DNA from 3 places in the Sporosarcina beigongshangi genome. Region 1 is predicted to be linked to each of the others. Evidence: riboswitches for the same ligand, from Rfam matches in the RefSeq annotation. Region 1 holds a riboswitch; each other region holds the start of a gene.
What was found. Region 1 has a riboswitch for S-adenosylmethionine ahead of R2B77_RS15415 (bifunctional homocysteine S-methyltransferase/methylenetetrahydrofolate reductase). Riboswitches for the same ligand answer to the same signal wherever they lie in the genome.

Region 1 (4,291 bases):
TGTCCTGTAGGGCAGGGTTCGCTTGAATAATTGCACCATCTTTGCGTAATATAAAAATAGCATCATTGGTATTTTCCCAAATGAGTTGATACTCATCGATTGTTGGATTTACACCTATCCCTAAATTCGTTAGTTCGTCCATAATACTCCCCCCATATTCAACTTATAAACTATTATAATTCAAAACATGTTTGGAAGCAGTGCAGAGTGATTATAAAAGAGAGTGCTGAATTACTCGGCACTCTCTTTTCGATAGACATTATGACCATGTCGGCTTTATCAATAAACAACACTACCCGCTTGTTTTGGCTCTTTTGTCACACCAGCATCCACTTTTTCATGAATATATTCCGTTAAATCAACCGTCATATCATAACGTATAAACGGTGTAATCAAATAGATACCATGGAAATGTTCCAAAGCAACGTCAATCAATTCCTTTGCAACGGCTATGCCCTCTCGCGTAGACTGTTCACGGTCTCCCGCAAACAGCCCCATTCTTGCCCGAACTTCATCTGTCAGCTTAATACCCGGCACTTCATTGTGAAGAAACTCTGCATTTTGTGATGACGTCAACGGCATAATACCGATATAAATCGGAGCTTCGATATGCTTTGTTGCTTCGTACAATTCAATAATTTTTTCTGGGCTATAGATTGGCTGCGTGATAAAATAATCAGCCCCAGCCTCTATTTTCTTCTCCATTCGTTGTACAGCTCGATCGATATGACGAACATTCGGGTTAAAGGCCGCCGCTACTGTAAACGAAGTTTTCTGTTGCAACGACTTCCCAGACCATGAAATCCCTTCATTAAATTGCTTAATGAGTTGAATCAATTCAAAGGATGTCACATCGAAAACGGATGTTGCACCAGGGAAATCACCAATTTTCGTTGGATCTCCTGTGATTGCCAATAATTCAGTAATACCCATTGTGTGGAGTCCCATGAGATGTGATTGCAGGCCGATGATGTTACGATCTCGACAGGTCACATGGACAAGAGGCGTTGCACCAATATTTTGTTTTACTAATGACCCCATTGATGCATTACAAATTCTTGGGGATGCCAGGGAATTATCAGCCAATGTAATGGCATCCACACCTGCATTATGCAGGGCCTGTGCCCCTTCAAAAAAAGTAGCTGTATTTAAGTGTTTAGGTGCATCCAATTCCACAATAATCGAATGTCTTTTTTTCACCGTTTCAAGCAAGGTTGGTTTATCAAGGTTCTTTGGCTCCGTAGCATTCATTTTCGCCGCTTGTTCTTTCACTTGCTTATCTTGCACATGCACCCGATTCGTTAGCCCATCCACCAGTGCACGTATATGTGCCGGTGTCGTGCCACAACATCCTCCAAGTAATCCGACACCCTCCTTACGAAAATTAGGTGCCAGTTTACCAAAATAATCAGGTTCATTTTCATACGTCAATTTGCCATCCGTATAGCTCGGGAAGCTAGCATTCGGGTACACAGCCAATAAGGCATGCTTCGGCAACGGGACTTCCTCTAAAGCTTTCAGCATATGGTATGGTCCTAATCCACAATTGACTCCCACAACATCTGCGCCTAACGCTTCCAACTGCTGCAAAGCATCTGCGAGCGCCAAGCCATTTTGAAGGACACCCGCCTCATGCATCGAGACATTCGTAATAATGGGAATATCCGTCGCTTCCCGTGCAATTTTGAGCACTGCTGTTAATTCATCAAAATCATAATAGGTTTCTAATAGAATGCCATCCACACCTTCAGCAAGCAGACACTGTAGTTGCTGCTTAAAGCTTTGCTCGATCTCTTCCTTAGTACCAATCAATGTTTTGGAACCATGAATGCCCCCAATCGTTCCGAGAATAAATGTATTTTTCCCCGCAGCTTTTTTAGCAATAGCAACGGCCGCCTTATTGATTTCTTCGACACTATCCTCTAGTCCATAACGCGCTAACTTTATATAGTTGGCACCATATGTATTCGTTTGAATCACATCAGCCCCTGCCCCGATATAGGCTTGATGAACGTGAAGCACTTGTTCAGGATGCGTCAAATTTAGCTCCTCAAAACAACGGTCTACCCCGTTTGTATAAAGTAATGTTCCCATCGCACCATCACCAATTAAAATACGTTCCTTCATCGTCTCAAGTAAATTTGCCAACTGCCTATCCCCTCTCTAGTTCCAATTTCCATATAGCTAGTTTAAAAAATTTATATAGAAACAAAAAAGCTTCTTCCTTTATTGAATAAAGGAAGAAGACTCTGCATTCGACTAAGTCTTTTCCTCATCTATCAAGCCAATTTTTCGACTTGCTGGAATTAGCACCGTACCAATAATGGTGGTTGCTGAGGTGTCAACGGGCCAGTCCCTATACCTCTCTAGATAAGAAAAACTATTAAATTGTTTTTACTGCTAATTGAAGATCTATTTCTATTATTGACAACCTTACGCTATTTATAGAAAATTTGCAATACCTTTTTGGAAGTGATGAATTTAGAAAGGCACCTTCGCTGAAGATTACGGGGAATCATTAGTTCAACATCTAATAAGTATTTCCCATCATTGTGTTAAGATTAATAACAGATTTACAATCGAAAGGTGGATGCATGATGGAGAATACGATTCCAGTAAAATTGACTTCACTCACAACAAAAGGCGGCTGCGGCTGTAAAATTGGTCCTGCCGACTTGGCGCAAGTATTACGTGGGCTTCCGCCTGCTATGCCCGATCCAAATTTACTCGTCGGTCTCGATACAAGTGACGACGCAGGTGTTTATAAACTGACAGACGATATCGCAATGGTACAAACACTCGACTTTTTCACACCGATTGTCGATGATCCCTATGATTTCGGACAAATTGCGGCGACCAATGCCATCAGCGATGTCTATGCGATGGGTGGTAAGCCCATTACAGCATTGAATATCGTAGCTTTCCCGATTGCTACTTTGGATAAAGACATCCTTTCGGATATTTTACGAGGCGCTGGTGATAAATTAAAAGAGGCTGGCGTCACACTTGTTGGTGGACATTCCATTGACGACCAGGAACCCAAATTTGGATTAGCCGTCACAGGCGTCGTTCATCCGGATAAAGTACGGACAAATGCGGGGGCAAAACCTGGCGACAAATTATTATTAACAAAACCAATTGGCGTTGGCATCTACACAACATCATTGAAAAATGGGTTATTGTCTGAAGATGAAGTCGTTGAAGTGACAAAAGTAATGACTACACTTAATAAAACAGCTGCCGAAGCAATGGCGAAGTACAATGTCCATGCTGCTACGGATGTGACAGGCTTCGGGTTGCTTGGTCATACATCTGAAATGGCCAAAGCAAGTGATGTCGGCATTCATATCCATGCCACTCAAGTGCCCATTTTACCACGCACAAAGGAACTTGCCGCAGCAGGTAAAGTACCTGGAGGCACAAAAAACAACTTTGCCCACGTAGCAAATGTTGTGACATATGCAGATACACTCGATCAAATTGACCGTTGGATTTTATGTGATGCTGTCACATCTGGCGGGTTACTCATTGCATTGGCAGAGCAGGAAGCTACACAATTGCTGAATGATCTTCAACAACAAGGCGTTGACGCACGAATTATCGGAGAAGTAACAGAGGATAATAAAGGTCGTATCGTTGTTTCATAATTTAGTGTAGAAGGTGAAGAAAGTGTTTAGAGACTTAACGATAGACGAATTATTAGCCGTACAAGCCAAGGGACCACATACATTCATCGATGTACGGTCCCCGAAAGAATTTAATGAAGCAACCATTCCTGGTAGCATCAATATTCCCGTTTTTGATGACGAGGAACGGGCTGAAATCGGAACGCTCTATAAGCAGGTTGGACAAGATGCTGCGAAGGAACGAGGACTTGAAGTCTTTTCAAAGAAGTTACCTGATTTCATTCGCGCATTCAAACAAATTGAAACACCCATAACAGTATTTTGTTGGCGTGGCGGTATGCGCAGTAAAACGGCTGCCACTGTCCTCGACTTAATGGGTATCCATACGACTCGGTTGGCTGGCGGGGTCCGTACTTTTCGGCAATGGGTTGTCCATGAGTTAGAACGCGAGGACTTCCCACCGACCTTTGTTGTACTTAACGGCTATACCGGATCAGGCAAAACAGCTATTTTGAAGAAACTAGCTGACAAAGGATTTCCCATTCTCGATTTAGAAAACATGGCTGGACATCGCGGTTCTATCTTCGGTCAAATTGGATTGGAGCCCAGCAACCAAAAGAAATTCGACTCACTACTCGTCCATGAATTGGTCCGACTGAGAACAG
Region 2 (4,291 bases), on a different contig from region 1:
TATATGCGAAATCTGGATTCTTCATCTCCTCATGCAGACGCCAAGCTTCCGCCTCCATATCCGTCACCGTTTTCTCCGCGTCATTAAATTTCAATTCCGCTTCAGCCGCCTCAGCAATTTCCTTCTCCATCTGTTCATCCCATTTACCTGTCCACTCTTTGATTTTATTCGCAAAAGAAAATTTCCCAAGCTTCACAACATCTTGTTGCTCTTTCGTCAATTGTCTATGAAGCTCATCACGTAGCACAATGGCCTCCTTTAACTGAACCTCTGCCCCATCAAGTCGCCTTTTAATACGATTATACGCAGTCCGCCTCATCGTTAGATCCATTTGCCGTTCATGTATATCCTGCCTCATCGCCCACACCCCTTTTACCTATATACGGAAATGAATGGACGAAGTTTCACTCTATTCATAAAGATTCTTTGTCGAACATGTGTGGACAAATTTCTCTTCAAACAACCAAAGCGAAGTAAATTAGTTACCCACATGTGGATAATCAACCAATTCTCACTAAACAACAGCTTGTCCACATTCATATGTTGATTACTAGCAAATATGACTGAATCTGTTAGTAAGTCAGTGGGCGAAAACTATTTCTATTCGTACATTCCAAGGCTTATCCACATAAAGGCGTGTATAGTAGAGGTACTGTCACCTTATGAAAACATCTCTCGCAATCGGTAAACCGATGCACAAACAATCTTCACTGTCCCTTTTATTGCAAAATAAATAACCCTGAGCAAAGCGAATGGGCTTTGTTCAGGATTATTTATTTTACTTCCAAACTTCCTTTGCAACATCTACGATAAACTTTAATTTCTCCCATTGCTCATCTTCTGTCAGCTTGTTGCCATGATGTGTAGAAGCGAAGCCACATTGTGGGCTAAGGCACAGTTGTTCAAGTGGCACATACTTTGCCGCCTCCTGAATACGCGCTTTAATCGTTTCTTTGTCTTCTAGTTTACCGTCTTTCGATGTGACAACACCAAGGACGACATTTGCACCTCCGTTTGGTATATGGTCCAATGGTTGAAAGTCTCCTGAACGCTCATCGTCATATTCCAAGAAGAAGCCATCTACTTTTTCCTTCGCGAATAATGTTGGTGCAATCAGTCCATAGCTACCTTGGAATGCCCACGTCGATTGGTAATTTCCACGGCATAAGTGCGTTGTGACGATTAAATCTTCCGGCTTTCCTTCCAACACACCGTTGATGACACGTAAGGCTAGATCTATAAATTGTTCTCTTGTATAGCCTTGATCGCCGAACTGAAGATCAGGCGAAGAAAGTGCCGCAATGTAAACATCATCCAATTGTAAATAACGAACGCCCGCATCGTAAAAGGCTTTTAACGCATCTTGATAAGCTTTGATGATATCCACCGCATATGCTTCGTAGTCGGGATATACCGCTGCGTTGAAAATATCAGGATGGAATAATTGGTTCGGGCTCGGAATCGTTTGTTTGGCAACCGCACGACCATCGACAATTTTATTGAATTCGACAAAGTCCTTAATGAAAGGATGATCTGAATTAAATGAGATTTTTCCCGTTGTACGAATGTTGTAGCGTTCAGTTTCTACACCATCAAACTCATAGCCCGTTTCTGGCACATAACCTTCGATGCCATTTAGATGCTCCAAGAAGTCCAAATGCCACCATGTACGTCTAAATTCACCATCCGTCACAAGCTCCAAGCCGACTTCAATTTGCTTATCGACAACACGCTTAATTTCCTGCGTTTCAACTTCACGTAATTGTTGTGCTGTAAGCGTACCTTCTTTGAATTCTTTTCGAGCTTGGTGCAAATTATCTGGACGTAGTAAACTTCCTACGTGATCTGCTCTGAATGGCGCTTTCGTTACAGTAGTTGATGTATTTGTCATGGTAAATTCCTTCTTTCTATTTTTAGTAGTAAATGATGATCTTATAGTAAGAGCACAAATGAGTGCTGCTACTTGCTTATCTTGGGGCAGTATCGCGAATGAGCGTACTGTTTGATTAATCCATTCGACATAAATTCCCTCCCTATTTCCTTGAAGGTAACAGTCTCCAGATAGAACAAAAAAACCTCTTCTACAATTCAAGAAGAGGTTTTGGCAATTTCGCTTTTTGCTCTTCTTATCTTCAAGCTACAAGCAAAATGCTTCGGCTTCTGGAATTAGCACAGTACTAAAAAAGTCTGTTGCTGAGGTATCAAAGGGCCAGTCCCTCCACCTCTCTGGATAAGAAAGTTACGTATTCAGTTGGTAGCTCATACTTTACATGCCCCTAAATAGAATGTCAACAGGTAAAGTGAAAACTATTTTAAATTGACATACTATTCGTTCAGATTAATGCTTCATCTCACTCCGCAATTTCCGATGTTCACGACGTGCTGGTGCCGTGTCGAACAAGCTCTTTTCAACTTCCGTTTCCGGATAAATACCCGGCACTGGCGTAGGTTTATTGTTTTCATCCATAGCAACCATCGTCAAAAAGGATTCTGTTGTCAATTTCGTTACACCCGTTAATAGATTCATTGAATGGACAGATACGAAAACCTCCATCGACGTTCTTCCCGTTGATGTGACAATTGCTTCAAGCTCTAGCACATCACCGACACGTGCAGATGACATGAAATCAACTGAATCAATTGAGGCAGTAACAACTGCCGTATTTGAGTGTTTCATTGCCGTAATTGCAGCAATTTCATCTATATAGGCGAGGACCTGTCCCCCAAAAATCGTCTGAAGGTGATTGGTATCTGGCGGTAAAACTAGTTTCGTCTGGATTGTGCGCGATTGGCCCATAGGTCTATTTTCTATCATCGAATTCTCTCCCTAGTAACATTACTTGAATACAGTATACACCTAATCAGGCATTTTCCACGAACTGAAAACTGAAAATCGATTAGGGAGCTTTTAGTAACTGTCAAGATAAATCAACATGCCTTCCACCGCCAAAAAGGACACCCTTCGCAAGGGTGTCCTTTTAAACCATATCCGCCAGCAACGCATACACGCGCTTCATTTCTTCTTGCATCTTCCACTGGTCGACCGCCAGCCATCTGCAGTGAATTGCATTGCCTTCAAGCCTCGTTATACCGGCCTTCAATCCCTCTTCAATCCGCAACGTTTCCTGCAATGCGCGCACATCAACATCCTTGGCATTCGGCGAAACAAGCCAAATGGAACCGACATACATCGCTCCCTCAAGGACACCTATGCTACCAAGGTCAACATCCTGCGGTGCAAAATGTAGCGAGTCAAAAGCGATCAACTCATCCTCAACGAAAATCTTAAAATTCGACCGAAATGATTGATAATCAAATACCTCACCACGTTTTTCACGTCCAGGCGCGACAATCTCGCCCCATAATATCGTCGCATCATCCGCAACTCGTAGCGTTGTGTCCACTTGAAATTTCGCGTCAACAAATGGAATAAGCACCTCAGGCATCCACTCCAAACGCGAACGTTCCGCAAGGTCGACCTCGATTGTAAACAGGCATATATCACCCGTATGCGACGGATAGATTTTCAACGCCGATTGCTGCGTCAACCGTACTCGACTATCTGGTCCAAGCTTCACTGTAATATCATTGCGATCCCCCGATACCATCCCGCCAGACGACTCCATAATATAGACGGTCGCAGTCGGATCTTGTCCTTCGTACAATTCCCGACTCGCCTTCAACGGAGGCTGTTGGTAAACATGCGGCATCCGTGTAAAGCCTCTCCTTAATTCGAATGCCATATCCAGTTTCCCGTGATGGATGGCGCGGGTTGGTTTAAGCACCTGCACCTTCCAACAGCATACTGTGCTTGATCCAATCGACTACTTTATCAACATTTTTCTGCGTTCGTACATCCGTGAAAATATATGGACGACCATTACGCATTTTTTTTGCATCACTATCCATCAATTCAAGATCCACGCCAACATACGGAGCTAAATCAGTTTTATTAATTAATAATAAATCTGAGCGCGTTAATGCTGGACCGCCTTTACGCGGAATATCCTGACCTTCTGCAACATCAATGACATAGATATAACCGTCAACAAGCTCAGGGCTAAACGTCGCAGACAAATTATCGCCGCCACTTTCCACAAAGATAATATCCAAGTCGGCAAAACGGTTTTTCAGTTCATCTATTGCTGCAAAGTTCATCGAAGCATCTTCACGAATGGCTGTATGCGGGCAACCTCCCGTTTCAACACCTAAAATGCGGTTCTCTTCCAACACACCACTATTTATTAAAAATTGAGCGTCTTCACGTGTGTAAATATCATTCGTAATGACC
Region 3 (4,291 bases), on a different contig from region 1:
AGTGCGCGTGGCATTTTTTCTTTAATGAGACGAATGCCTTCAATTGTTTCTACGGCAGATCCGATGTATTGCTCGTCTCCTGTGCCGACTGGGAAAACAAGTGGATCGAAAATAATATCTTCCGGCGCAAGTCCCCATTTATTGACGAGAAGGTCATAGGAACGCTGTGCAACTTCGAGTTTTCGTTCACGCGTAACCGCCATTCCGGGTTCGTCGATTGTTCCAACAACGACAGCTGCCCCGAACTTTTTGACCAGTGGCAGTACAGCATCGTAGCGGTCTTCACCGTCCTCCAAGTTAATGGAGTTAATGATCACTTTCCCTTGTGAATATTTTAAAGCCTCTTCAATTACCTTCTCGTCTGTGGAATCAATGACGAGAGGCACTTTCACTTTTTTGACGACTTCCTTCATGAATTTCGTGACATCCTCTAGCTCGTCGCGATCTGGATTAGCTAGACAAATATCGATGACGTGTGCGCCACCTTTTACTTGTGCACGCGCAATTTCGGATGCTTCTTCAAATTTGCCATCAACGATCAGCTGTTTGAATTTCCGAGAACCTATGACGTTTGTTCGTTCGCCGATTAATAGCGGACGCATAGAGTCGTCATACAACAAAGGCTCAATGCCTGATATAGCATGACCATGAACAGTTTCGGGACCTTGACGAGGTTTTTTATCAGCTACGACTTCACGAATAGCACGGATATGCTCAGGTGTTGTTCCGCAACAGCCGCCAACAATATTTAACCAACCTTTATCAGCAAAGCCTTGTAGTTTTTTAGAGAGAGACTCAGGTGATTCGTGATAATGACCTTCCTCGTCTGGGAGACCAGCATTTGGATAACAACTGACATAGCTAGTTGCTAACTCTGATAGCGAACGGAGATGATCTGTCATGAACTCTGGACCTGTTGCACAGTTCAGACCAACAGATAGAGGTTTTATATGCTCGATTGAAATATAAAATGACTCGATGCTTTGACCTGCTAATGTCGTCCCCATAGGTTCAATTGTCCCGGAAATCATCACGGGCAATTCTTTCCCTGTTTCTTCAAATGCACGCTTTATACCGAGTGTGCCAGCTTTGACATTCAGCATATCCTGGCTCGTTTCCATCAATAGCAAATCGCAGCCACCTTCAATCAATGCTTTTGCTTGTATGTAAAAGTCATTGGTTAAACCATCAAATGTAGCTCCTCCTGTAACAGATAATGTTTTTGTCGTTGGTCCCATTGCACCTGCAACGAAACGCGGCCATTCAGGAGTAGAAAAGTCTTCCGCACACTTTTTAGCAAGCTGTGCAGCATGGAAGTTAATATCATGTGCTTGTTCACCTAAATCATAGTCATCCAAAACGATTGGCGTACCACCAAATGTATTCGTCGAAATAATATCTGCCCCAGCCTCTAAATATTCACGATGAATGCGATCTAGGACATCGGGTTTTACAATATTTAAATACTCATTACAGCCATCGTATTCTTCGCCGCCGAAATCCTCGGGAGAAAGGTTGGCGTTTTGTAGCATGGTCCCCATCGCGCCATCCATAATGAGTATTCTTTTCTGTAGTTGTTCTTCAATAGGATGTTTCGGCATCGCAAATCACTCTCTTTCTTTCCGTCAAGTATTTTGTAGCTTTTAAGAAAATAAAAAAAGCCTTCAAAAGAAGGCTTTACGAGTATACGTAGGTGTCCCTTCTCATCTTCAGGATCATGGATAGATCCCACTGGAATTAGCACCAGTCCTTTCGGCAGGTTGCTGAAGCTTCATAGGGCCAGTTCCCTCTGCTTCTCTTGATAAGAATATAGTATGCAGTTGTAGTAAACTTTTTCGTCAATGAAGTATTGATCGAATAATTGAAATCATCATAACGTTATAATTTGCTTCCGTCAAGTCGTCCTTTGCAGAATGCTAGAAATTCTGTGGTAAGATGGAGATAATATGATAAACAGAAGGTGAACGAGTTGAGAGCTTTTACATATATTATTCCGATCATGATGATTGTTGGGACAGTTAGTATTATGATGTTGAATAAAAGTCACCAAGGTGTTCCACCTATGTCTCGCATTTATATTACGTTAGGTGCGATGGCTGTCAGTGGGATTTTAACTTATTTTTTATTTCCAAAAGACGAAGAAAAGAATAAATGACAAGAAATCGCTAGCGAATTTTGCTAGCGTTTTTTCATATAAACACGAATCAATTTCATAAAAAGTGAAACGATTCCATCGTTTAAACGTATAAAAGCTATGGAAAAAATCTTAGTAATAGAAAAGAGTGTTTTAGATGGTTAATTTACTTATCTTCTCAATCATTACAGGGGTTGTGTCTAGTTTAATTATTGTCCCGTTTGTGTTGAACACAAAGGAGACGAAAGTGGCTGTCCCGTTTAACAAGGTTGCGGCAATGGCAAGCACTGCTGTGTTAAGCACAATCATCGTGTTTGTCTTTTATTATCTAACCAATATGGATCGCAACTGGACGTCTTTATGGGGGCCGTTGCTCGTAGTGACTTTATTAGGTGCGGTTGTTGCGGGGAGTAAAGATCGCAAACTGAAGATCGTTTTATTTTTAGGGGCTTTAGCGTTTGGCGTCTATATTCTGAGCGCGCCATTATTCAATGCCAATGAAAAATATAAGGCAGTTGAAATGGATCAGCAGGTAGAAATCAAAGCGTTTGATGAAACAAAAACACCGGCAAGCGTACCGCCGAAGTTTGCGCGCAATAAGATGAAAAAAGCGTTCGGCCAAGTGCCGAATACGAGTTATTATGAACTTGGTAATCTGCAAATTCAAAAAGTAGGCGAGGATTTTGTCTACATCGCACCTGTTGAATTTTCGGGTCTTTTCAAATGGTGGACTGGGAAAACGACACCAGGCTATTTCACGATGAGTGCGACTGATTCGGCAGACAATCCGAAATTCGTGAAGGCTGAAATGGCTTATACGCCGTCGTCCTATTTCCATAAGCAAGTAGAGCGTCATATGCGGATGGAAATGCCACATCTTATTTTCTACGGGGATGTCCAGCTGGAAATTGATGATGAGGGGAAACCGCATTATATTCGCACATACGGGAACTTTATTTCAGCACGTGACGGCTTTGATGTACAAGGGGTAGTTGTAGCGGATCCGGCAACAGGTGATATGAAGCAATATGCACTTGTGGATGTACCAGCATTTATTGACGGTGCAGTTTCTCCTGAGGCGGTTAGCCTGCAAAACAGTTATTTTGGTAACTACATTCATGGATTCTGGAACTCGGTATTCGGGAAAAAAGATGTGAAACTGCCTTCGGATGAAGGAACGGAAGCGAATGTGAGTCCAATTTTCGACGAAAATGGTCATATGTATTATTTCACTGATTTTACAAGTCCGAAAGAGGGTGTCGATTCGATGCTTGGTTATGCCTTAACGGATGGTCGGACGGGTGAAGCGACGTATTACACGGGCAATCTGGAAGAGTCCTACATGGATTCGCAAGGTGCTCTTCAAATTATTGAAAAGAAATTTATCGAAAAGAAATGGTCTGGTGAAATGCCTGTACTGTACAACTTTTACGGGGAAGCGAGTTGGTTAACGCCGGTGCTCGATTCGAATGGCTTCTTGCAAAATTACTTCATCGTATCTGCTGCGAATCCGGAAATATCGGTGTATGGAAATACTCCGAACGAAGCGCTGAAATTGTATAAAACGGCACTTCAACGCGGAGGAAGTACTGTCGATGGTAGTTCGGGCGCTGAAGAGGCACAAGCGTCGGTGACTGTCGTACGTGTTTTCAAGGAGCGTGTCGGTGACTTTACGGTAGTGTCGTTTTTGGCTGCCGATGGACGGAACTTTAGCGTGTCGTCTGAAACAGTGCCACTTGCTATTTATATCCAAGAGGGCGATCAATTGGCGATTACGTATATAGAGACAGGTGAGTTATTCTTACCAGTGAAAGCATTGACAAATAGCAGTATGAAATAGTATGTAACGGAGTACAGGGGAATTTCTCTTGTGCTCTGTTTTTAATTGGATGATTAAATGTCACTTATTCACGCCGATACTGCTGAAGTATAGTGCTTTTCAATTGCAGATTAATCGGTGCGTCATGTACAATTAAGTCAAAGATAGTCAAAGTCAACGGCTTATCACCCGGATGAAAGAGGTGAGGACATGCGAAATATTTCTGACATTATAGAAGGTTATTTAAAGGCCATAATCGAAGAAGAACAGAAAGGTGCAATTGTCATTAAGCGCAGCGAAGTTGCAGAGAAATTCCAATGCGTTCCTTCTCAAATCAA

Region 2: it holds a riboswitch for S-adenosylmethionine, as region 1 does, so the genes downstream of both, R2B77_RS11880 (5-methyltetrahydropteroyltriglutamate--homocysteine S-methyltransferase) here and R2B77_RS15415 (bifunctional homocysteine S-methyltransferase/methylenetetrahydrofolate reductase) in region 1, are expected to answer to the same signal.
Region 3: it holds a riboswitch for S-adenosylmethionine, as region 1 does, so the genes downstream of both, metH (methionine synthase) here and R2B77_RS15415 (bifunctional homocysteine S-methyltransferase/methylenetetrahydrofolate reductase) in region 1, are expected to answer to the same signal.

The regions. Positions count from the first base shown of each region.
Region 1 is NZ_JAWLIR010000041.1:27,272-31,562, reverse strand. Features, by position in the region: gene R2B77_RS15420 (diguanylate cyclase domain-containing protein) at 1-142, opposite strand, end outside; gene R2B77_RS15415 (bifunctional homocysteine S-methyltransferase/methylenetetrahydrofolate reductase) at 280-2,148, opposite strand; SAM riboswitch class I at 2,270-2,377, opposite strand; gene selD (selenide, water dikinase SelD) at 2,595-3,647, shown strand; gene mnmH (tRNA 2-selenouridine(34) synthase MnmH) at 3,670-4,291, shown strand, end outside.
Region 2 is NZ_JAWLIR010000023.1:112,021-116,311, reverse strand. Features, by position in the region: gene R2B77_RS11885 (hypothetical protein) at 1-358, opposite strand, end outside; gene R2B77_RS11880 (5-methyltetrahydropteroyltriglutamate--homocysteine S-methyltransferase) at 779-1,891, opposite strand; SAM riboswitch class I at 2,124-2,237, opposite strand; gene R2B77_RS11875 (acyl-CoA thioesterase) at 2,339-2,815, opposite strand; gene R2B77_RS11870 (urease accessory protein UreD) at 2,979-3,785, opposite strand; gene ureG (urease accessory protein UreG) at 3,778-4,291, opposite strand, start outside.
Region 3 is NZ_JAWLIR010000031.1:59,681-63,971, reverse strand. Features, by position in the region: gene metH (methionine synthase) at 1-1,601, opposite strand, end outside; SAM riboswitch class I at 1,701-1,808, opposite strand; gene R2B77_RS13735 (hypothetical protein) at 1,970-2,155, shown strand; gene R2B77_RS13730 (hypothetical protein) at 2,292-3,974, shown strand; gene R2B77_RS13725 (CtsR family transcriptional regulator) at 4,164-4,291, shown strand, end outside.